3 regions of the Pseudoalteromonas sp. SaAl2 genome follow, and region 3 is predicted to be linked to each of the others. Evidence: predicted binding sites of a transcription regulator. Region 3 holds the regulator's gene; each other region holds the start of a gene.
What was found. Region 3 encodes sigma-54, which starts transcription at its own class of promoters, with help from an activator protein. Its sites were predicted from a motif close to GTTGGCACGNNNNTNGNNT; they were not measured.
Positions count from the first base shown of each region.

Region 1 (7,654 bases), 1.5 Mb from region 3:
ACATCGACTCACGTTAAAAAATCTATATTAGAGATAAATGCAAAATAAGTGCCACAATAATTTGACAGTAAAAATACACTGATAAGAAATAAAAAAGGCTGCCTGAATTGGCAGCCTTGGTGTCGGATTATAATAATATTCGCTATTAACGAATTTGCAGGATACTTTGCTGAATTGTTGAGTTCACTTCAAGCGCACGCGAATTAGCCTGGAAGTTACGCTGCGCACTAATCAAATCGACCAGCTCATTCGTTAAGTTCACATTTGATTGCTCAAGGGCTGAAGAATTAATAGAACCTAAAGTACCTGAACCAGGCTCTCCGGCAATTGGTTCACCAGAGGTTAAACTTTTTTTCCATGACGTGTCACCAGCTTGTTGTAAACCTTGAGAGTTTGAAAAACGCACCATGGCAACTTGCCCTAAGAACGAGGTATCACCATTACTGTAAGAGGCAACCACCTTGCCATCCGTGCCAATATCAATACCCGCTAAACGACCTACTGTGGCACCATCTTGATCAAGCGCTTTAACTTCAAAATTACTCGCATATTGTGTAGGAATTTTATTCGCTGTACCTGCTTCATCGCGCCAGTTCACTTGAACATCATCAGGAAAGCTTGCACCATTGGTTAGTAAGTCAGAAAGACCAGCAACACCAGCACCACCACCAGGTATGGCAATAGGATTAAAAGTGGTATCTGTATTGGCAGTGCCATCGGTGTTTAAAGGTAAACCACTTGCATCAAATTGAAATGTAGAAAGCGGTGTATATGGCGTAGCCGTCTCTTCAGCACCTGCAGGACTAAATGGCTTTTCGTCCAGTGTTGCAAATACTTGCCATTCATTTTCATTACCAGTAACCGTTGAATCAGTTTTCACAAAGAAAAACTGTAAAACATGCGGCTCACCTAAAGAATCGTACATAGTTGTCGATGTAGAGCTGTTATAAGAAGCACTGACTGTTGGGTCAAATGTAGTAATAGATGGCGAAATTGAGCGAGAATCTAAGTTAAATGAACTATATACATTAGTCGTCGCACGTGGAGAACCCGATGAGTCAGGAATTTGTAATGCCGATGATGTACTTAAACTTACTGAAGTAGTATCGCCTGTCGATTCGTTAACAGGAAAGCCTTGTAAAAAATTGCCTTTTGCATCAACAATAAAGTTATCCTGGTTTAGTTTAAATGCACCAGCTCGTGTATAAGTGAAATCTTGAGCACCTAAGTCTTCACTCATCGCAAAGTAACCTTCACCCGTAATAGCTAGATCTAAAGAGTTCTGCGTAAATTGCAATGAGCCTTGATGAAATTGCTGGGCAACCATCGTGGTTTGCACCCCATCGCCATTTTTAGTTTTACCTGAACTAAATACCGATGATGCATATACATCGGCAAATTCAGCACGAGACTCTTTAAAACCCGTGGTATTTACGTTAGCAATATTATTTGCTGTTACGTCTAAATCTTTTTGTGCGGCGGCAAGGCCTGTTAATGCAATATTGAAGCTCATAATTCACCTCTAATCTTTGAATTTTAGCCGAAGGCTAACTTAAATTTAAAATTGTTTACGCGATTTCTGCTATATCAGTTAGCCTAACCGCACCTTCTTTTGTGTTAATAATGATCCCACTAGAACCATTAACATTGACGCTCTCAATATTCTTAAAGGTTGCAATAGGTAAGCTTGTAAACTCGCCCCCATTTGACCTTCAGCCTTAACACTGTATTCCCCTTCGGGTAAATCATCACCGTCAGAGTTTTTACCATCCCATTCAAAACGGATTGCACCGGCTGATTGGGCTCCAAAATCAATTGTACGTACCAGTTGCCCTGATGAATCTTCAATACGTAAGGTCAAATTCTCAACAGGTTCTTGCGCAACGATAGTCCCTTTTGCATCACTACCTGCATTCAAATCTAATGTATCTGATTCCAATAAGGCTTGTTTACCCACTAAAGTTGAAGCCTGTAATGCAGAGTTTGAAGTCATTGATGAAGCAAGTGACTCAAAGTTACTATTGAGGTTTGAAATACCTTCCGCCATAGTAAAACTGGTCATTTGTGCAATCATTTGATCATTATCTGCAGGATTACTAGGGTCTTGAAAAGAAAGCTGTTGTGTTAGCAAGGAAAAGAAATCTTCTTGCGTTAACGCATCACTTTTCTCTTCCGTCGATACTTGGTTTTCTTGCCACTTAAGCGAATCTAAATAAGTCGACGATGTTGTAGTTATATCGTTACTCATAACTTTTCCTCAATTACCGCTGCCCAAGCAACAGTGTTTTACTTAGCATTTGCTTCGCTGCATCAGCAACTTGCACATTTGTTTGATAAGAGCGTGAGGCAGAAATCATATTAGCCATTTCTTCTACAACATTAACGTTAGGTTTGTAGATATACCCATTTTCATCCGCACTGGGGTGATTAGGGTTATATTCTATTTGCAGTGGCTTATCGCTCTCTACAATACCTAGTACTTTAACGCCTACAGACGACCCCTGTTGATTACTTTGCGACGCTGATGCCTTTGTCAGCTCAGCAGCAAAAACAGGGTGGCGCGCTCGATAGGTTTGATCCTGACTTGAGCTAATAGTATTAGCATTAGATATATTACTGGCCGTGGTATTCAAACGCACATTTTGCGCGCTCATACCGGTACCTGAAATATCAAAAACGTTATATAAACTCATGCTTAGGCTCCTTGACTACCGAGGGCTTTTTTAAGGCCTTTAATTTTACTACTCATAAATTGCAGGCTTGCCTGATACTCTAATGAGTTCTGTGTATACAAGTTTCGTTCCACCTGTATGTCCACTGAGTTACCATCACCTGTATCTGCTTGATTTGGCGAGCGAAACATTTCACTATTACCGACATAACGGCTACCACCAGAAATGTGTTTAGCATCGGTTGTTACCATGTTATTGCCGCCCTGTTGGTGGCTTTTTGCCGCTTTTAAAGCGGAGGCAAAATCAACATCTTTCGCCTTATAGCCAGGCGTATCAGCATTGGCAATATTGGTTGCTAATAATTCGGCTCGTTGAGAACGGATCAACATTGCGTGAGGGTGAACCCCAAAAGCTTTATCAAAACTGATAGCCATAACCATCTCCAAAAAATTGACTTAAGCTTATTAATGCAAAAGGTGAGCCAATATAAAATCTCAAAAAAGGGATGGTTAAGTCATTAAATAACAAGAAAAAACGATGGCTTTTGGCCATCGTTTTTATATTTTTATTAATTAGAAATAGCTGAGGATACTATTTCTTTTGATAAATAATACCTGGATTACAACGTACCATATCAAACTCTGTACTGAGTCCCGACATCGACTCTGAGGCACCTAAAAACAAATATCCTTTAGGGTTTAGTGCCTGTGCAAATTGCGCAATAATTTTAGCTTTTACTTCAGGTGAGAAGTAAATCAACACATTACGACAAAATATAATATCGAACTTTCCCATCAAGGCGTAAGAGTCAAGTAAATTCAAGTGCCTAAAACTAGTTAATTTTTTAATCGGGTCGATCACTTGGGCCATGCCGTTGCCACTGTCTTTGAAAAACTTTTTCCGTCGCTCAGCAGATAAACCGCGCGCTAGTGCTAACGAGTCATATTCTGCATGTTTACACATATCAAGCATTGTATTTGAAATATCAGTGCCGACAATTTGCGCCCCCATTTTTAAAACACCAGGGGATTTAGCCTGAAATTCAGCAACAGACATAGCAATAGAGTAAGGCTCTTGACCAGAAGAGCTTGCCGCAGACCAAATTTTTAGTGGCCTGCGTAGTTCTTTATGCTCTGGAAATAGCTTAGTTTGTAATAATTCAAACGGGTATTGATCTCTAAACCACAATGTTTCGTTGGTGGTCATTGCATCAACTACGGCGGCGCGAAGTTGCCGCTCGTGGGGGCTGAGTGTTTTACTCACTAATTGTGATAACGATTCAACATTGAAACGAGTCATTAAAGGCGCAAGTCTACTCTTTACTAAATAAAGCTTGTTATCGCCTAACACAATACCGCACTGCTGCTCTAAAAACGTACGGAATTGATCGTACTCGCCTTGCTGTAAATGTTTATTTTCCAACGTAACACCACCTATCAAAATTAGTCACAATGAACCCATTTTTTTACTGCTGTAGCTAATTCATCCGGGTTGAATTTTGCGATAAAGTCGTCTGCGCCTACTTTTTCAATCATAGCCTGATTAAACACACCACTCAAAGAAGTGTGTAAAATCACATGTAAAGGTGCAAGCTTAGGATCTGCTTTTATCTCTGCAGTTAAAGTGTAGCCATCCATTTCAGGCATCTCAACATCCGAAATCAATAAACCGACTCTTTCAGTAATATCGTTTTTACAATCAAGCTCTGCGATTTCTCGAAGGCGAATTAGCGCCTCTTTACCATTTTTTGCAAGTTCCGTTTGTACGCCGAGTGGTTCAAGTGCACGTTTCACTTGATTGCGAGCAACAGCTGAGTCATCTGCTATAAATACGATACGCTCTCCCAAGTCTTTCTGAATTTCGCCATCACTTGCAATTTCCGCACTAACCTCGGTGTTTACTGGGCAAATTTCATTTAAGATTTTTTCTACATCGAGAATTTCAACTAACTCATTTTCAATCTCGGTGACTGCGGTTAAATATGAGTATCGGCCAGCACCAGATGGAGGCGGCATGATCTTTTCCCAGTTCATGTTGACGATGCGCTCAACACCTCCAACTAAAAAGCCCTGAACTGAGCGATTATATTCAGCAATAATAATAAAGCTGTCTTGAATGTTCTCGATAGCAGGACCACCAACGGCCATAGACAAATCGATAACAGAAATAGTTTGCCCGCGTATATGAGCAACACCCCGTATATACGCATTTGATTTTGGCATATTCGTTAAAGGAGGGCATTGCAGTACTTCTCTCACTTTAAACACATTAATACCAAAGCGCTGCCGCCCTCTTAATTTGAATAATAATAATTCAAGGCGGTTTTGCCCAACCAACTGAGTACGCTGGTTCACTGAGTCTAAAATGCCTGCCATTTCAATCTCCTAAGAAAGCTAAAAAAACGGAACAATTATTGCTTTCTCTATTTAAAGCTACATTACATCGTGGGAGCGTCTAAAAATTGACGCTAAATATTTATACCCTGTTTTCAACCATAAGCATAGTCGAAACATTATGAGTTTGTTAAAAAAAAGCCGAAGATACAGTGTTTTTTTATTTTCTTGCTAGCCTATGCCTAGTTTCACCTGTCTATGGACAAATATACAGCAAAGAAAAGTTGCAAACACTTGCTATCTCGTACATAAGAGATCAATTAAAGCCAATCAATAATGAGCAAACGCAAATTAATGCGCTTGCTTTAGATAGCAGAATACCCGATCGCAGCTGTACAACGTCACCGTCTTTAAGCGTACCAACAGCCCCTCCTTTTAATCGACAAGTAACAGTACAAATTAACTGTGGAGATATACAAGGTTGGAGTCAATACGTACACGTCCGTATTACTGAGCTTGAACCAATTGTAGTTGCCACTGAACACTTAACACGAGGTGAAGTTATAGAAGCTCATCACCTGAGTGTTGAAATGAGACCAAAACACTTTGTTCGAGTACAACATTTACAAGATGAGTCGGTTCTTATTGGAAGCCGTAGTAAGCGTAATATTCGCAGCGGTTTGCCTGTTGTATTGAGCCAAATTTGCATGGTTTGTAAAGGCGACAACGTCACTATATTTGCAACGATCCGAGGATTAAAAATAAAAACTTCCGGTTTAGCCCTAGAAGATGGTACTTTAGGAGAACAGGTAAAAGTAAAAAATGCAAAATCTGGGAAAGTTTTAAATGCCCGTGTAGACGGTGTTGAGTCTGTACAGGTAAATATTTAAATTTTCAAATTTATGCTAAAGTATCTATCATGCATGCCGATAAATAGGCATATGTTGGATTATGTATAGGTTAATATCATGGTAAGCCAAGTAAATAAGGGTCAGCAACAGCCTAATGTGTTGGCCAATGCTAAGCAACAAAAAGTTGATTTGCAAAACAATAATACACAGTCGGCGCAAACAGCTGCACCAAAAGCGGCTACCGACTCTGTAAGCTTAACACCACAAGCACAACAACTTAAATCATTACAAGATAAGGCTCAACAGTCTTCTGGGTTTGATAGTAATAAAGTTGCAGAGCTTAAAAAAGCAATCAGCGAAGGTAAATATCAAATCGACGCTGAAAAGTTGGCTAAGAATATAGCTGCCTTTGAGTTTGACGTATATGGCTGATCACAATAGTTTAATTGCGTCAAAACTCACTATGCAGTTAAATTGCTTAACTTCATTAGTTGAAATTTTAGACGATGAGCTTACAGCGATAGCTTCGCGCCGAGGCGAAGGGCTAAAAGAGATAGCACAACAAAAGTTGTCTTTTCTTAGCAAGATCCAAATTCTTGATAAAGAGCTGAGTACTCTACTTGCAAGTAATGATTCAAGATCCGAAGAAGTGTCTGATTTGATTTCTGCTGTTCGTAAGCATTTAGAAACTTGTAAAAAGAAAAACGACGTTAACGCACACGCAGCGCACCAAGCGCAATTAAGCGTAAAACAACTCAAAGATATTTTAATTGGCGCCCCCACTTCTATGACCTATGACCAAGGTGGTAGCGTAGTGCATGGTAATAGCAAATTAGTTCATAACTTAAAAGCATAATTCTAACGTCTAGGAAATATCCCTTATTAGCTTTCTTTTCTCTATTACCAATACTATTTAGTGCTCATTTACTAGATAGTACATACTCAGCTATTATTCAAAATTACTTTTCCGTGCTTCACTGTGATTTTATAAAATCAATCCTGCGTAATAACTAAATTGCTCACGAAATTAATATAATAAAGCGCGGGAAGTGTGAAACTACCCGCGCTTTATATTTGTATTAGTTAACTCATTAACTATCTATTTGGTTATTTCCACTCTCAATTAACTTTTTAATCATCTCTTCTGATTGATTTTGTGCATCAAGAGCGGGCTCAGCAGATTTCGATGTATCTCCACTGAAAGCAATACTACTAGCTTCACTGTCTAAGTCTAAGGCTAGCAAATCCGTTTGTTCAGCATCGCTCAGTACATCACTGATTGTTAAATCCAATGGCTCTGACTCACTACTAACGGTATTGTCAGCAGCTAAGATACGACTTAAATCAATGCTTTCATTTTGTGATACTTCATTACTGAAGGTAACACTTGATTCTGGTATCTCTGTTTGAGCTATGCTCTGATCTGCCTCTACACTGAGTGATGCTGGATCATCATTAATATTGCCAGAGGCAAAATCCTGATTATCTGTATCTTTAACAAGGTAATTTCCAGCTTGATCAATTGTTAAGAAATAATAATCTTCACCACTTAACAGGTCCAAGTCCAATAAGGATAATGTATAACTCCACTCACCGTTGGCGTCAGTTGTCGTACTTGGGTAACCTTCTAATACATCAAGATCAATTCCCAATAAGCCTACGCCAATTAAGCTAGCTCCGATGATATATATTTCAGTTCCTGATGGTGCTTCTCCTTCTACAGATGGAAGTAGCAGACCCAATATACCAGGATTATAGTCCGTCACATTAAACTCAATAGGAGTGGTATCAACTATTA
Region 1 covers NZ_CM129605.1:699,859-707,512, reverse strand. The annotation lists gene flgE (flagellar hook protein FlgE) at 146-1,513, opposite strand; partial or broken gene ACU8V8_RS03280 (flagellar hook assembly protein FlgD) at 1,569-2,248, opposite strand; gene flgC (flagellar basal body rod protein FlgC) at 2,262-2,693, opposite strand; gene flgB (flagellar basal body rod protein FlgB) at 2,696-3,106, opposite strand; gene ACU8V8_RS03265 (CheR family methyltransferase) at 3,264-4,094, opposite strand; gene ACU8V8_RS03260 (chemotaxis protein) at 4,115-5,047, opposite strand; gene flgA (flagellar basal body P-ring formation chaperone FlgA) at 5,218-5,895, shown strand; gene flgM (flagellar biosynthesis anti-sigma factor FlgM) at 5,974-6,288, shown strand; gene flgN (flagellar export chaperone FlgN) at 6,281-6,712, shown strand; gene ACU8V8_RS03240 (Ig-like domain-containing protein) at 6,948-7,654, opposite strand, start outside.
Region 1: flgB (flagellar basal body rod protein FlgB) is a predicted target of sigma-54. The motif match lies at 3,140-3,158, and genes of this name have one in related genera.

Region 2 (7,654 bases), 1.0 Mb from region 3:
ATTACACATCATAGATAACGAGAGTCACGATGACAGTCAAAGCAGCTCAAGCAAAAATTAACCTAGCACATATTATAGAATCTAAGCTTGGCTATGCGATGGTAAAGAATAGCTCTACTCGCATAAGCTCTGATAGTGATAGCAGTTATAGTGCTCAAGGGAAAAGTAAATTGCCGTATAAAATAAACAGCGACAATACAGTACTGACTCGCGCACAAAACCGGCAACAGCTGCTTTTAGTGAATCAACAACAAAATATTGAAGCAATAATGGCTATGGCATTGAGTTTTTGTCCTGATGTTACCTGCAACGGGCAGCCTGACAGCGACTGGGTTGAGCGCTTTATTGCATTGTGTGAAGATACATCGAGTGAGTCGATGCAAAAGCTTTGGGCTAAAATCTTAGCGGGTGAAACAGTCTCTCCAGGTACTTTTTCAATTAAGAGTCTACAAACTCTCAAACAAATGACCCAACGTGAAGCCGATGCATTGCAAAAATGTACTGCTATATGCGGTTTTAATGAAAAAGATGACAGCCATCTCATCCTTCTAGGGTTTTACAAAAAGCCCTCTATTTTTGATTTACTACGTAAAGGGAATAAGGTCTCGCTTAATTTAGGTAAAGCTGGGCTTAGCTTTCCTGATGTACTCACCCTAATGGACATAGGTTTAATTTATCGTAAAGAAATAGAATCTGCGGCACTTAAAAGCGAGCAGGAACCTAATCTAATATTTTTAAACCAGCGCGTTACACTGAAATCTAAAAACAATGATTTGGTATTAAGTTACTATAAATTCACACAAACTGGTGATGAGCTACGAAAACTTATCAACATCCCAATTAACAAAGGGTATAAACAACTGTTAAGCACGGCACTAGAGGAAGAGTTTGAAGTTACGTGGCACACTAATAAGTAATGCCACGATGAACATCTAAAGTGATTTAGAAGTGAACTTGGATACCCGCGAATGGGCCTGATGCATCTAGATCAGTATAAATATCATCAATATCATCAAGTTCTAAAGTCATTTGGCGGTAACCTGCTTTAATCGCTACATCTACAGCTAAGTTATCAATTAATTCCCAAGCAATACCAGCTTGGTAATCTTGCACTTTACTATCATCAATTGCTAATAAGCTGCCTTCGAAGAAAACACTCAAACCAGTTAAAGGTAAGCCCACTTCTGCACGACCATATACTAATGGTATAAAACCAGAGAAATCGACGGTTTCTGTAACCCTATCCCCTTGCCCATCAGAAGTATTAATATCGCCAGTAACAACAACTTCCCCATCAAACTGCTTAGCATTCACACCTAAGTCAATTGATACTAAATCATTGTCAAAAATCTCATAATAAAGAATATAATCAACATGAGAGAAGTCAGTCATTGCTGTTGCATCTGTTCCAGGTTTAAAAGTAGAACCATCAAACGTAAAGCCATCACTACTAATTGTGGTGTTACCATTTAACTCAAGCTCGGTATATTTTAGCTTTATATTTGGCACCAGTGGAATTGGGTGTTCTAAAGCAGCGTAGTAACTTGTGAAGGTTTCATCATCGAAATTAAAGCTCTGCATATTACCTCGATCTGCAAAGCTACCCGAGTTGTCCGCTTGCCAAGCATCAACCCCTACGTATAAGCCTAATAAAGTGTCAGCGTGAGCTGCTGGTGCCAAACATGCCATTGAAAGGGCAGCAGCTAGACAGTACTTTTTCATGTTTTATCCTTGCGCTAAAAGTTCGCTAAGTTCAATAAGAGCCGCATTGGCTCGTGAAATATAATTTGCCATTACTAATGAGTGATTTGCCACAAGTCCAAAACCACTACCATTTAAAATCATCGGACTCCAAACAGTTTCTTGGGTTGCCTCTAACTCACGAATAATCTGTTGTAAGCTAACACGGGCATTTTTCTTTTCTAATACATCAGCAAAGTCGTATTCTACAGCTTGCAAAAAATGTAATAAAGCCCAAGTTGCCCCTCGCGACTCGTAAAAAACGTCATCTATTTCCCACCATGAAGTTTTAACTTGATTCTGTAGTGGGCTATAGGTCGCTTGATGAGCTTCTTTATCACCCGCTAAATCGGTATTTAATCTATCTTGGCCAACACTTGCACTTAAACGCTGGCTTAAACTACCAAGACGTTTTTCAGCCTCTTTTAACCAACTGCGTAAATTGTCAGCACGTGCATAAAATTGACTTTCACGATCGCTTTGATCTGCAATTTGCGTTCGATAAACAATTAAAAAATCGATACCTTTTTGATATTCACTTTCAGCACTAGGCCACGCCCACGCCTCTGAGCTAATATTAAATTGTGGTTGTGCTTTTTTCAAAGCTACATGCTCAGTAGACTGAGATTGGGAACGGCTAAAATCTTTACGCATAGATAAAGCAAGATCACGAGACATCTCTAACGCCCCATACTCCCAAGCTGGCATATTATCCATAAGTATACTCGGCGGCATCATATCATTAGATAAATAACCTCCAGGCTTATTTAACAATGTACTGGTTACGTTTATTAGCGCCGATGTAGTGGTATAACCTGTAACAAGTTTTTCACCGCGTTGCTGGGCATCTTGCTTAGCTTGAGTTAAAACATTTACTCGGCTAGGCTCTGCGCTCCAATAAACAGCTAATGCGTAAAACAAAATAAATATAAGTACAATTGCCCCAATAATTTTCCCTTTATGTTGTGACATTTAACCTCCTAATGATGCGTGTGATGCTGCTTAGATTGTGAAGCTTGCTCGACCTGACTTTCTAAAGAAACAACCTGAGCTTGAGTAAAAACTCGGTTTCCATCACTAAAATATAGCGTGAGTTTTAATTCTTGCCCGGCTTTTATTGCTTCGCTTGGCTCAAACGCCATCAAATGATATCCGCCAGGTTTAAAATCGAGTTGTTGATGTGCTTTGATTAATAATGTGTCGACTTTCTGCATTTTCATCATACCATTAACATGAGCATGCTCATGAATTTCTACACGCCCTAAACCATCAATAGCGGCTTTTGTTAGCGTTACATCAGCATTACCATGATTAACAATACTTAGGTAACCTACCGTCGATTTGCTGGCTGGTAAGAAGACTCTTACCTGCGCATTGTTTACAATGATCTCACTATCCCCATCATGGTGATGATCTGCGTGTGCTTTTACCATTGGCGAAAATAGGCTCATTACTAAAAGAGCCGATGAAAGCAATGTGATTAGTGGCTTAAATGTCATCTCTATCCTTGTTATAAAAAATCATTTTATTGGCTAAATTTAGCATAATTGTGAAAAAATAGTCAGTAAAATTAGCAACACCAGCACAGTTCGTAAAAATTAAGCCACTTTTTTATTATCTGCAATAAGCCAACACAAGCAGACTATAAGCAATAAAGGCCAAGCTATCATTACAGAGCCAAACAATAATGCTAAAACCACGCCCACCCCAACAATAATACCTGCACCTAATAATCCAGCACTTACCAGAGCTATCACAGCAATTACAGCTACAACAGACAGCAACGCACCAAATAACTCAATACCTACCCAGCTTAAATCAGCAATAATAAGCGGTAGTTGCCATGAATCAAACTGCACCACCTGAAATGGGCTATATATTATAAATACGATTATTAATAAGCAAATTGCAATTATTTTCATGACTCCCCCACTACGCCTTACTATCTAGACAAAAGTGTGCAGCCAAATAACCGCCACCAATAAATAATGGAAACTGAATAAAGAGCAGAATAGTCACTAATCGCGTCGCCCAGATAGGAAAGTCAAAACGACGTGCAAAACCACTACACACACCCGAAATTTTTTTATTCAAGGCGTCTTTGTACCAGTTCTTTTCATTGTTATAAGTATTCATCATATTATCTCCTAAGCTGTTTGCTTCATTTTTACTTTTAATGCTGCAAATTCTTGCTCTAATGCTTCATCTTTAACGAGCGCATCGATTTGCTCTGCTGTGCTACTTTGCGTTTTAGTCATATCATAAGCATCAACTTGTGACTCTATTGATTCAACACGGCGCTCAATAACATCAAAACGGGATAACGCATCTGCTATTTTTTCACTATTTAATTGATGATTAACACGCATTCTGGCATCAAGTAGGTTATGAACTTTTTGCAAGCTTGCCTGCTTTGCTTTTGCCTCAGTCAATTTACTTTGTAAACGCTGGGCATCGTCTTGAAGTTTCTTAAGTGAATCGGCTAATTTAACAAGCTCTGGCTCAATAGCTGCAAGCTCATCGCTTACATGTTGTTTTTCTTTTAATGCAGCAGTTGCGAGGTCATCCCTTCCTTTTGTCACAGCTAGCTCTGCTTTAGTTTGCCAGTTATCAATACTAACTTGCTTTTGTGCTTGCTCACGCTTTAATGCCTTTTCTTCACATAGAATGACTGCAGCTGTTGAGCGACATTCATCAAGTGTTTGCTGCATTTGTTGAATAACTAAGTTTAATAATTTTTCTGGATCTTCAGCTTTATCTAATGCCGAAACTAAGTTTGCTTGAATAAGATCTGTTACGCGGTTCATTATGCCCATGATTATCTCCTGTTGATGATGGGTGATTACAACAAGTAGATTCCAAGACTTATGCCAAGTTAGCCAATTTAAAAATTTTATATTAAAAATCAATAAACTAAACTTAACTAACAATAAATAAAGATGACTTTGAGCTGAATATAGAAGTGTCAAACTGACTAAAAAACTAACATTTTGACTAAAGTTTAGGATTAAAAAAAGCTGCATTAAGCAGCTTTTTTGCTTGAGATAGAAATGCTAATTAACCTGAACTCTGGCTATTTACTCAGGAACGAAACTTAATGCTTTATCCATCACTAACAAGTCTGCTTGCTTGCCATGACCGTTTTCAGACAAATGACGACGAAAGCCTCTCGCGCCTGGCTGACCTTGAAAAATACCCAGCATGTGACGTGCAATATGCCAAAAGTTTGCACCTTGCTGCATCTCTGCCTCAATATAGTCATACATTGAGCGTACTACATCATGGCGAGATAAAGTGAAAGGTTGTGCATTATAGATGGCTTCGTCTACTTCACTTAAAATAAATGGATTACTATAGGCTTCACGGCCAATCATTACACCATCTAAATGCTTAAGGTGCGTTTGACTGTCAGCAATTGTTTTTACACCTCCATTTAAACTTAAATGTAATTGAGGGTAATCTTTTTTAAGTTGGTAAACACGCGGGTAATCAAGAGGAGGAACTTCGCGGTTTTCTTTAGGGCTTAAGCCATTTAACCACGCTTTACGAGCATGAATAATAAAATCATCACAGCCAACTTTGTGACTGGCTTCAATCAACTCACATAAAAACTCATATGAATCTTGTTCATCTATACCTATACGGGTTTTAACCGTGACAGGTATATTCACCTCAGCCTTCATAGCTGCGACACACTCAGCAACAAGCTGTGGCTCCCCCATTAAACACGCACCAAACCGCCCATTTTGAACACGGTCAGACGGACAGCCAACATTCAGATTGACTTCATCATAACCACGTTCTGCTGCCAACTTAGCGCATTTAGCAAGTGCTTGGGGATCAGAGCCTCCCAATTGCAAAGCAACCGGATTTTCATGCTGATTAAAATGAAGGTAATCACCACGACCAAACAAAATTGCGCCCGTAGTAACCATCTCAGTATAAAGTACTGTGTGCTTTGTCATTTTACGATGAAAAGTACGGCAGTGGCGATCTGTCCAATCAAGCATGGGTGCAACAGAAAAGCGTCTATTCAAAGTAAAATCCTTAGGTAGTAAAGCAAGTATTAAAAGCGCTGCATTTTACACAAATAGCACTGCTGCTTCAATGATAAGCTCTTCGTAAATAAGGGGGAGCCTAAGTAACTGTTTATCTGTTTTCTTTTACTAGGTTTTCGTAGTTAATACTGGCTAATTTAACGTCTACGAACTCAAGAACTTTAAATTATTAAGCTTAGCGCCCACAGCCAGCTTTGTTGTTTGCTTCTGTGTGTTCAAAAGAAGCTGATGTACGCAGCTCTTTAAACTGCTATATTACTTGGCAAAAATTATCAGTATTGTGAGCGGAGGGTTGAATCAATGAACTTTTTAATTACACCTTAAAGCCAAATGGCAGCGAATCACCGTGACTAATAAAATAATCACAGCATCCGATGATAAAATTAACCCCATAATCCGACTAATTATACTTGTTCCACTATCTCCTATTAACTTATGAACATGAGTCGCTAACAACAGTAAAATTAAAACCACGAATAAAACAGCGAGCATCATAGTAGAAGTTAATATTTGTTCTACCCACGTGTATTCTGTTGCGCGTCATTAACACTGCACCAAGCATTGCTCCGGGGCTTGCAATGGATGGAATAGCCAATGGAAAGATGGCTGCTTCAGTGCTATCCCTTACACTTTTTATTTCTTCTTCAGGTTTACTCTCACCAAAGATCATTGATAAAGCAAATAACATAAGTACTATTCCACCAGCTATTTGAAATGCAGATAAGGGAATGTTGATCGCATTTAGTAGCGCTTCACCAGCGACAACAAAAAATAGTAATACAGCGGTAGAAACGGTTACAGCTTTATAGACAACCTTGCGCTTAAACTTTTCACTATCTCCTTGAGTAACAGCGATAAAAACAGGAACAGTGCCGATTGGATCGATAACCGCAAAAAAGATGATGAATATCGCTAAAAGCTCATTCATTGCTAGACTTCCTAGAATAAAACTGTCTAATAAAAACGCTGCAACTACAACACAATATGTTAGTATGTCATGGTAGCGTAAGGATAAGAGCAGATGAATATAGAATCACTCGTTAGTAAAGCAAAACAAGTGTGTGACAATCGTGGTGCACGATTTACACCAATCCGTGAAAAAGTATTTCGCCTTCTAGCAAGTGCGCAAGGTGGTGTTGGCGCCTATGATTTATTGGAGCAATTAAAACTCACTGAATCTGGGGCAAAACCAGCAACCATTTACCGAGCTCTTGATTTTTTAGCCGAGCTGGGTTTTATTCACAAAATAGAAAGTACAAATGCATTTATGTTGTGCCATCATTTTGATCATATTCATCCGGTGCAACTTTTAATCTGTGATAGTTGTGGCTTTGTTAAAGAGCTTCATTCCACAGTTATATCACATGAGCTAAATAGCTTAGCCGGTGAAAGTGGCTTTGTTGTTTCAGGGCAAACTATTGAAGCACATGGTAGATGTGCGTCTTGTATTGAATAGTTTTGTGCAGCGGTAAAAATAGCCGCTACACTTAAATGTATAATAACAGTGTAACTGTAAACCTTAAGGGATAATTTAAATATGAATGTAGAGTTCATCAATCCTTTTCTAGCATCATTATTAAATGTATTGAGCACCATGGCGCAAACAGAATTAAAGCCTGGCAAGCCTAGAATTAAAAAAGATGAAATTGCCTGTGGTGATGTTTCAGGGCTAATCGGTATGGTTGGTCCACAAACCAGAGGCTCATTCTCGATTACTTTTGACGAAAGTTTAGCGCTTACCATCATGGAACGAATGCTTGGTGAACGTCCTGACTCTGTCAATGAAGAAGTAACTGACATGGTTGGTGAAATTACCAATATGGTAACAGGTGGCGCAAAAAACCTACTTGGTGAAA
Region 2 covers NZ_CM129605.1:265,028-272,681, reverse strand. The annotation lists gene ACU8V8_RS01300 (SRPBCC family protein) at 1-61, shown strand, start outside; gene ACU8V8_RS01295 (TIGR03899 family protein) at 30-917, shown strand; gene ACU8V8_RS01290 (TIGR04219 family outer membrane beta-barrel protein) at 943-1,722, opposite strand; gene ACU8V8_RS01285 (DUF2333 family protein) at 1,726-2,712, opposite strand; gene ACU8V8_RS01280 (copper chaperone PCu(A)C) at 2,721-3,239, opposite strand; gene ACU8V8_RS01275 (hypothetical protein) at 3,339-3,662, opposite strand; gene ACU8V8_RS01270 (PspC domain-containing protein) at 3,673-3,876, opposite strand; gene ACU8V8_RS01265 (PspA/IM30 family protein) at 3,888-4,556, opposite strand; gene dusA (tRNA dihydrouridine(20/20a) synthase DusA) at 4,818-5,777, opposite strand; partial or broken gene ACU8V8_RS01255 (MarC family protein) at 6,108-6,726, opposite strand; gene ACU8V8_RS01250 (transcriptional repressor) at 6,820-7,254, shown strand; gene ACU8V8_RS01245 (chemotaxis protein CheX) at 7,336-7,654, shown strand, end outside.
Region 2: ACU8V8_RS01265 (PspA/IM30 family protein) is a predicted target of sigma-54. The motif match lies at 4,597-4,615, and genes of this name have one in related genera.

Region 3 (7,654 bases):
GGGATACCGTGCTTAAAACCAAAAGATTCAAAAGTGATAATTAACTTTTTATCTTTTTTACCTAAAATCTTCTCACGAATTGATTCTGCTAATTGGTGAACGCTCAACTCTGTTGTATCAAGAATAAAATCAGCACGAGTGATCAATACATCAAGCAATACTTTTTCTTGTTTGATGGCTAAATCAAGGGGCAGAGAATCTAACGATAAAGGGTGCAAACGGCGAGTTTCAGAAAAGCGTTTGATCAGCGTTTGGTCGTCACTGTCTAAATAAAATAAAGTTGGGTTTGCAAAGCCAGGTAAATACTCAAGAATGTCATTAAACTCTTCTTGTTCTTTTGGCAGATTGCGCACATCAATACTAACTGCTGTTTTATCATAGTTATCAGAAACGCTTCGTACGAGTGAAGGCAGCAAGTTCACAGGAATATTATCAACACAATAATAACCTAGATCTTCTAATACGCGAAGGGCAACAGATTTACCAGAACCTGAACGCCCACTGATGATAATTAACTCCATGTAATGACTCCTTCACTTTCCTAAGACAGCTCGACAATAACTTGGTATAAGTCGTGGTCAGATTTAGCGCTACGTAATTGTTTACAAAAAATCTTTATCGTTAAGTTTATCAGCAATTGTGGCCAAGGTCTTTAAATGAAGTTGGCTGTCACCATCAGGTACGATGAGTGCCACAAATATATCTACAGGACGGTTATCAATCGCATCAAAGTTAATGGGCGTTTCGCTCACTAGTATCAGTGCTAATGGAGTATCAACACCCGTTATTCTACCGTGAGGAATAGCAATTCCACGGCCAATACCTGTGCTACCTAATTTTTCTCGATTAAGTAACGAGTTAAGAATTTCTTGTTCTGAAAGGTGAGGGAGTTGTTCATGAGCCAACTGGCTAATAAATTCTAAAATTCGTTTTTTGCTATTAAAAAGGACCGCAGCTTTACTGCAGTCCTTACAAGTAAGTGAACTTAGTTTCATAATATTAGTGTCGAGCGTGCTTCTCTTTGTGTTTGATAACTTGACGGTCTAGTTTATCTATTAGGGCGTCAATCGCAGCGTACATGTCTTGATGTTCGGTTGAAGCAAATAAATCAGCACCACTGAGGTGTATTGTGGCTTCTGCTTTTTGGCTTAGCTTTTCTACGTCTAAAATGACGTGCACGTTGTTTATATGATCAAAGTGCCTTTCAAGCTTTGCAAACTTATTGTGTACATAGTCTCTAAGTGAATCGGTAATTTCTACGTGACGACCAGTTAAATTCAGTTGCATAAGCATTTTCCTTCTTTGTTTTTTTACGCCTTAAATCAAACTCTTTCTTTGATTCGACGGTGGAATAGCCAGTGACTCGCGATATTTTGCAATTGTACGTCTAGCTACTTTGATACCTTGCTCTGCCAATATATCTGCAATTTTGCTATCACTCAATGGTTTCGCTGAGTTTTCTGCGCTAATTAATTTTCTAATTAATGCGCGGATCGCTGTAGATGAACATTCACCACCGTTTTCAGTGCTCACATGGCTTGAGAAAAAATACTTTAACTCAAAAATCCCTCTTGGGGTGTGCATGTACTTTTGCGTGGTAACACGTGAGATGGTTGATTCATGCATCTCTACCATTTCAGCAACATCGTTTAATACCATAGGGCGCATTGCTTCAGGGCCATGCTCAAAGAACCCTTGTTGCTGTTGAACGATACAGTTGGTTACTTTAAGTAATGTGTCATTACGGCTTTCTAAACTTTTTATAAACCACTTTGCTTCTTGCAAGTGGGAGCGAATAAATTGGCTGTCGCTACTCGATTTAACCGAGCGAGACATAGCTGCATATTGGCTGTTTACTCTAATTTTAGGCATGCTATCGGGGTTTAACTCAACAACCCAACGGCCTTTAATTTTCTTTACTGAGACATCTGGAATAACGTATTCAGACTCTTCACGTACGATGCTATCCGCAGGCTTTGGGTTTAGACTGTGGATGAGTGTCATCACTTCTTTAAGTTCATCTTCCTTAAGCTTAGTCTTTTTCATCAAAGTGCGATAGTCACGACTGGCCAATAAATCGATGTGTTCAGTTAAAATCATTTTTGTCTCGCTAATCCAAGGAGTTGCGGGGTCAAATTGATTTAGTTGAATACATAAACATTCTTGCAAGCTGCGTGCACCAATACCAATTGGGTCAAACAGTTGAATACGTTTTAAAACGGCTTGCACTTCATCAAGCTCAATTTCTTCTTCGTTATTATCTTTATTTAGGCTCTCTGCAATGTCTTCACAACTTAGAGTTAAAATACCTGACTCGTCGATAGCTTCGACAATGGCAATAGCGATCGCCTCGTCGGTCGGACTAAATGGGGTGAGCTGTAACTGCCACATAATATATTCATGCAAGGTTTCGGTTGAAGCACCTTGATAAATAGATTCATCTTCAGGCATCGGGCCTGATGAGCTGGCAGGAGCAGCACTCATGTACTCATCCCAGGTCACATCCATAGCCATGTCATCACTTACTGTGTCTTTATTAAGTGCTTCGCTGCTTTCTTGTTCGTATTCGCTGGGTGTTTCATCGGCTGAGGCACTTACTGTGACATCGTCAGTGTCTTGTTTTTGTTCATTTTTGCCAGCCGTTTCATCACCAAACTCTTGCTCTTCGACCTCAAGTAATGGATTGCTGTCGAGTGCTTCTTGAATTTCTTGCTGGAGATCCAATGTACTTAACTGCAATAAGCGAATTGCTTGTTGCAGTTGTGGTGTCATTGTAAGTTGCTGGCCCATGCGCAGCTGGAGTGATTGCCTCATTTATCTCTAACAATCCTTTTATTGTGTTGTCATAATTTAGTTTAGCAGATAGTTAGCTGAGTGTTGCTTTATAGCCTAAATTGCTCACCCAGATATACATCGCGAACTGTTTGGTTGGCAAGTACATGCTCAGGAGTTCCTGATGCAATTAACTCCCCATGAGAAACTATGTAGGCTTTTTCACAAACATCAAGGGTTTCTCTTACATTATGGTCGGTTATTAGTACACCGATGCCACGGTTTTTAAGGTGCTCGATAATCTTCTTTATATCTAACACTGAAATGGGATCAACACCAGCAAAAGGCTCATCTAATAGGATAAATTTAGGATTTGCGGCTAAAGCACGCGCAATTTCAACACGGCGGCGTTCACCACCTGACAATGCCATGCCTTGACTATCACGAATGTGTTGAATGCTAAATTCATCAAGTAGGCTATCTAAGGCTTCTTCACGGGCTGTTTTATTTAGCTCTTTACGGGTTTCTAAAATCGCCATCAGGTTTTGGTAAACGGTCAATTTACGAAAAATAGATGACTCTTGTGGTAAGTAGCCAATACCCAAGCGAGCACGGCTGTGCATGGGTAATAATGTAATATCGTTATCATCAATACTAATTTTACCTTTATCGCTGGGCACTAAGCCAACAATCATATAAAAAGTGGTGGTTTTGCCTGCGCCATTAGGACCTAGCAGACCAACAATACTCCCAGCGCTAACTTCTAAGCCAACACTTTTTACAACTTGGCGGCCCTTGTAGCTTTTTGCTAAAAACTCGGCTTTTAATGTACTCATGGCTGGCCTTTTGATTTTTTGCTATCGACAGGTACTAAAATTGTATGCACGCGGTCATTTGAGTCTTCGCCTCTTTCAGCACTTATTAGCTGCTGTTCCATATCGTAGGTGATGCTTTTAGCGTTAATTTTTTGCCCTGCTTGGGTTACTTTCGCATTACCTATTAAAGTTAACAGGCGCTTTGCTACATCGTAACGAACTTCATCAGCACTGGCGCTCATTAGAGTGCCATCGGTTTGTTTTTCTTCAAAGTATGCAGGTTTGCCTGTGGCCACGAGTAACTGTTTATTATCGCCTAAGTCTTCACGTTTATGTACTTCGAGGCGATCTGCTTTAATTCGGCGGTTACCATGGATAATTTCAACGTTTTTTTCAAAAATACCGACATTAGATTTAAGCTGAGCTTGTTGTTTATCAGCGCTGATTGATACCTGATCGGCCGGTGGTGTTGTATCTTGGGCAAGGCTCGAAAATGCAATGAGTAAGCTTGGAATGATAAATATGTTGGCTAGTTTATTGGTCATAATATATGGTTCGCGTATGGTTAATTAGTTCTATTACTTCGGCTTTTAAGTCGGCTTGTAATCCGCGCCCAGTAATTTTTAAATTAGGGCCGACCAACTCTACAGGTTGTTCTGAACTCATTGTTTGAAGTTCAATATCAACTTGGATGTTATCGGCATTAATGTGATCTATCATGGCATTATCTGTGAGATTTTTCGCCGTCACATTGCCTTCTAAAACCAGCTGGTTATTTTCATATAATGTGGCTTCAGCTGCATTAATTTGCCACATTTGTTCTTGATTATATAAGGTGAAAATAGGTTCTTCAAAGTACGTGAATCCTAACTGCTGATATAGTTCCATTTTAGCAGCGGTCACTTTGTGGCTTATTTTACCTTGCTCATCAAAGGCTGTTTGTTTTAATGCCACTGCTGTGTAGTCGGGCTTGGCAATAACATCTTCTTCAACGAGCTGTTGTGTGTTTGCTTGGTTAAAGTATGGATACCAAAGCCAAACCATACAGCCAATAAATAATACGCTTAATATTAAACGCGCACTATTCATGAGCTGGTGCCTTCGCTAGTCAGCGATTTGCCATTTTCTAGCATTAATAAATCAGTGAGTTCTCGCACTGCGCCAAATCCACCCGGTAGCATAGTGGTATAATGCGATACGCGTTTGATTAACGGGTGGGCGTCGTTCACCGCTACTGCAAAGCCAACTTGCTCCATGACTGGGAGATCTGGGCCGTCATCGCCAATATAGGCGATTTGCTCATCGGTTAAGCTCAGTTTATCTTTAAGTTCTTGATAGGCTTGCAGCTTATTTTCTTGACCTTGATATATATGTTGTACTGTTAGGCTAGTCATGCGCTGCTGAACTATCTGTGAATGACGACCTGTGATCACAGCAACTTCAAAACCACTGTTGATAAGTGCTTTGATGCCAAAACCATCTTTGGTATTAAATGCTTTTAATTCTTCGCCTTGATTACCTAAGTAAATTCGACCATCAGAAAATACCCCGTCAATATCGCAGATCAGTAATTTTATTCTTTTAGCGCGAGTTTGAGCATCTAAGCTCAATGGTTGGTATAAGTCAGCAAATTGCATTTTATAACACTCCTGCTTTGAGCAAGTCTTGCATATTTAATGCACCAATAGGGTGCTGGTTTTCGTCAATTACAATAAGACCGTTAATACGTTTACGTTCCATAATATTAAGCGCTTCGGCGGCAAGCATATCCGCAGTTGCCGTGGTGCACGAACGTGTCATGACTTCACTAATAAGCGTGCTATGTATATCGATACGTTGCTCTAAAATACGGCGTAAATCACCGTCAGTGAACAAACCATTGAGTTGGCCAAGGTTGTTTACAATTGCTGTCATGCCTAGGCCTTTGGCTGACATTTCTATTAAAGCGTCTTTAATGCATTGCGTGTCTTTAATAATAGGCGTTGAGGCACCATCATGCATTAAATCTTTTAAGCACAGTAACAAGCGTTTGCCTAAACTGCCGCCTGGGTGTGATAGTGCGAAATCGTCGGCTGTGAAACCTCGTGTTTCAAGTAGGGCGACGGCTATTGCATCTCCCATTGCAAGTGTTGCTGTGGTGCTGGCTGTTGGTGCAAGGCCAAGAGGGCAAGCTTCTTTAGATACTTTAATGCATACATGAGCATCAGCCCAATTTGCCATTGACGATGTTGGGTTGCTGGTCATTGCGATCATTTTAGCGCCAATGCGTTTAATCACTGGGATTATATTGAGCACTTCACTGGTTTCGCCAGAATTAGATATCAGCATGACTACATCATCACGGGTGATCATGCCTAAATCACCGTGGCTCGCTTCACCAGGGTGAACAAAAAAAGCTGGTGTGCCGGTGCTTGCTAATGTGGCAGCAATTTTATTGCCAATATGGCCCGATTTGCCCATGCCGACAACGATAATTCGGCCTTGGCATTGATACATCAACTGACAGGCCTGGTTAAAGTTTTCGTCTAGGTATTGAGCTATATCAACAAGGGCTTGACGTTCAATATCAAGTACTCGTTTTCCTTGTTCAATAAAATTTAACTGCGTCATTGTGTTGTCCAATTTATTCGGTATTAAGCTACTTGGCTAAAAATATAACCTTGATAAGCAACAAATGCGGCTAATAATAAGCCACCTTCAACTCTATTAATACGGCGTGCCCCACGAAAACTCAAGGACATAGCGATTAATGCGATGGTGGCACCTATCATAATTAGCGCGTCACGGTTTGCCGCTGAGGGGTCAATAATCGAAGGATTTATAATCCCCGCTAATGGTAAAACGGCTAGTAAGTTAAAAATATTAGAGCCAACAATATTACCCAATGCTAAGTCGTCTTCGTTTTTTAGCACCCCTGCAATACAAGCTGCAAGTTCAGGCAAGCTGGTACCGATAGCAATAATAGTCAAGCCGATGACTAAATCGCTTAAGCCAAAATACTTTGCAATATCAACAGCTGAACCAACTAAAAAGTGAGAGCTTAAAGGAAGTACGACCATGCCGACAACTAGCCAAAATAGTGCTGACTTGGTTGGAACATTATCTGGCACATCATCACAGGCTTCACTAACAAATGGGTCATCGGCTTGGTTCTTAGCGCGAATCGAAATTATGATAAGCCCAGCAATAAAAACAATAAATGCAATTAGTAGCGCAATGCCTTCGGCAAACGAGAAGTAGTTATCTGAAAACACATACCAAGCAGCAATCGAAATAAGTAACACTAGCGGCATTTCTCGCTTGAGTGTTGTTGAAGATACCGAAAGCGGGCGTAACAATGCGGTAATGCCTAATACCAACAAAATATTAGTGATATTTGAACCGACTGCATTGCCAACTGCAGTATCCGTTTTACCGGCAAGGGCGGCGGAGGCCGAAACCATCATTTCAGGCGCTGATGAGCCCATAGCAACAACGGTTAAACCGACTATTAAAGTGGGGACACCGAAATTTTTTGCCAGTGCTGCAGCACCATAAACAAAACGATCTGCGCTCCAAACAAGTCCAGCAAATCCAAGAATTAAAATGACAAAAGAAGTCACCATTACATTACGCCAATTATTCAATATCAGATTGCGGTAAATAGTAACAAAAGCCAACCTGAAAGTATAAATAAAAGAATCGGGTCTAATGTTTAATAAGTCGTTATTTTTACCTTAGAAAAATTTATTTAAGGTTAGGTTAAGTCAGCTTTAGTAAGGCTTAGGCTGTTATTACATAGAATATTACAAAATTTTACGATTTGTTTTTTCCATCTTTGCGTAAAAAGCCTTAAAATAGGGGAAGTAGTGAAAATAGAAATGGAGAGCGACTTGTCGCAACCAATAGTAGAAATCAAGGATGTAAGCTTTTCACGGGGCGATAGAAGCATATATAAAAATATGAGTTTTAGCGTTCCGAAAGGCAAGATCACTGCCATTATGGGGCCCAGCGGTATTGGTAAAACTACCATGCTGCGTTTAATTGGTGGTCAATTAAAACCCGATAACGGTACGATTTTGTTTGAA
Region 3 covers NZ_CM129605.1:3,026,304-3,033,957, reverse strand. The annotation lists gene rapZ (RNase adapter RapZ) at 1-521, opposite strand, end outside; partial or broken gene ptsN (PTS IIA-like nitrogen regulatory protein PtsN) at 542-995, opposite strand; gene hpf (ribosome hibernation promoting factor) at 1,000-1,287, opposite strand; gene ACU8V8_RS14325 (RNA polymerase factor sigma-54) at 1,318-2,814, opposite strand; gene lptB (LPS export ABC transporter ATP-binding protein) at 2,883-3,608, opposite strand; gene lptA (lipopolysaccharide transport periplasmic protein LptA) at 3,605-4,132, opposite strand; gene lptC (LPS export ABC transporter periplasmic protein LptC) at 4,122-4,676, opposite strand; gene kdsC (3-deoxy-manno-octulosonate-8-phosphatase KdsC) at 4,673-5,224, opposite strand; gene ACU8V8_RS14300 (KpsF/GutQ family sugar-phosphate isomerase) at 5,226-6,197, opposite strand; gene ACU8V8_RS14295 (calcium/sodium antiporter) at 6,221-7,192, opposite strand; gene mlaF (phospholipid ABC transporter ATP-binding protein MlaF) at 7,448-7,654, shown strand, end outside.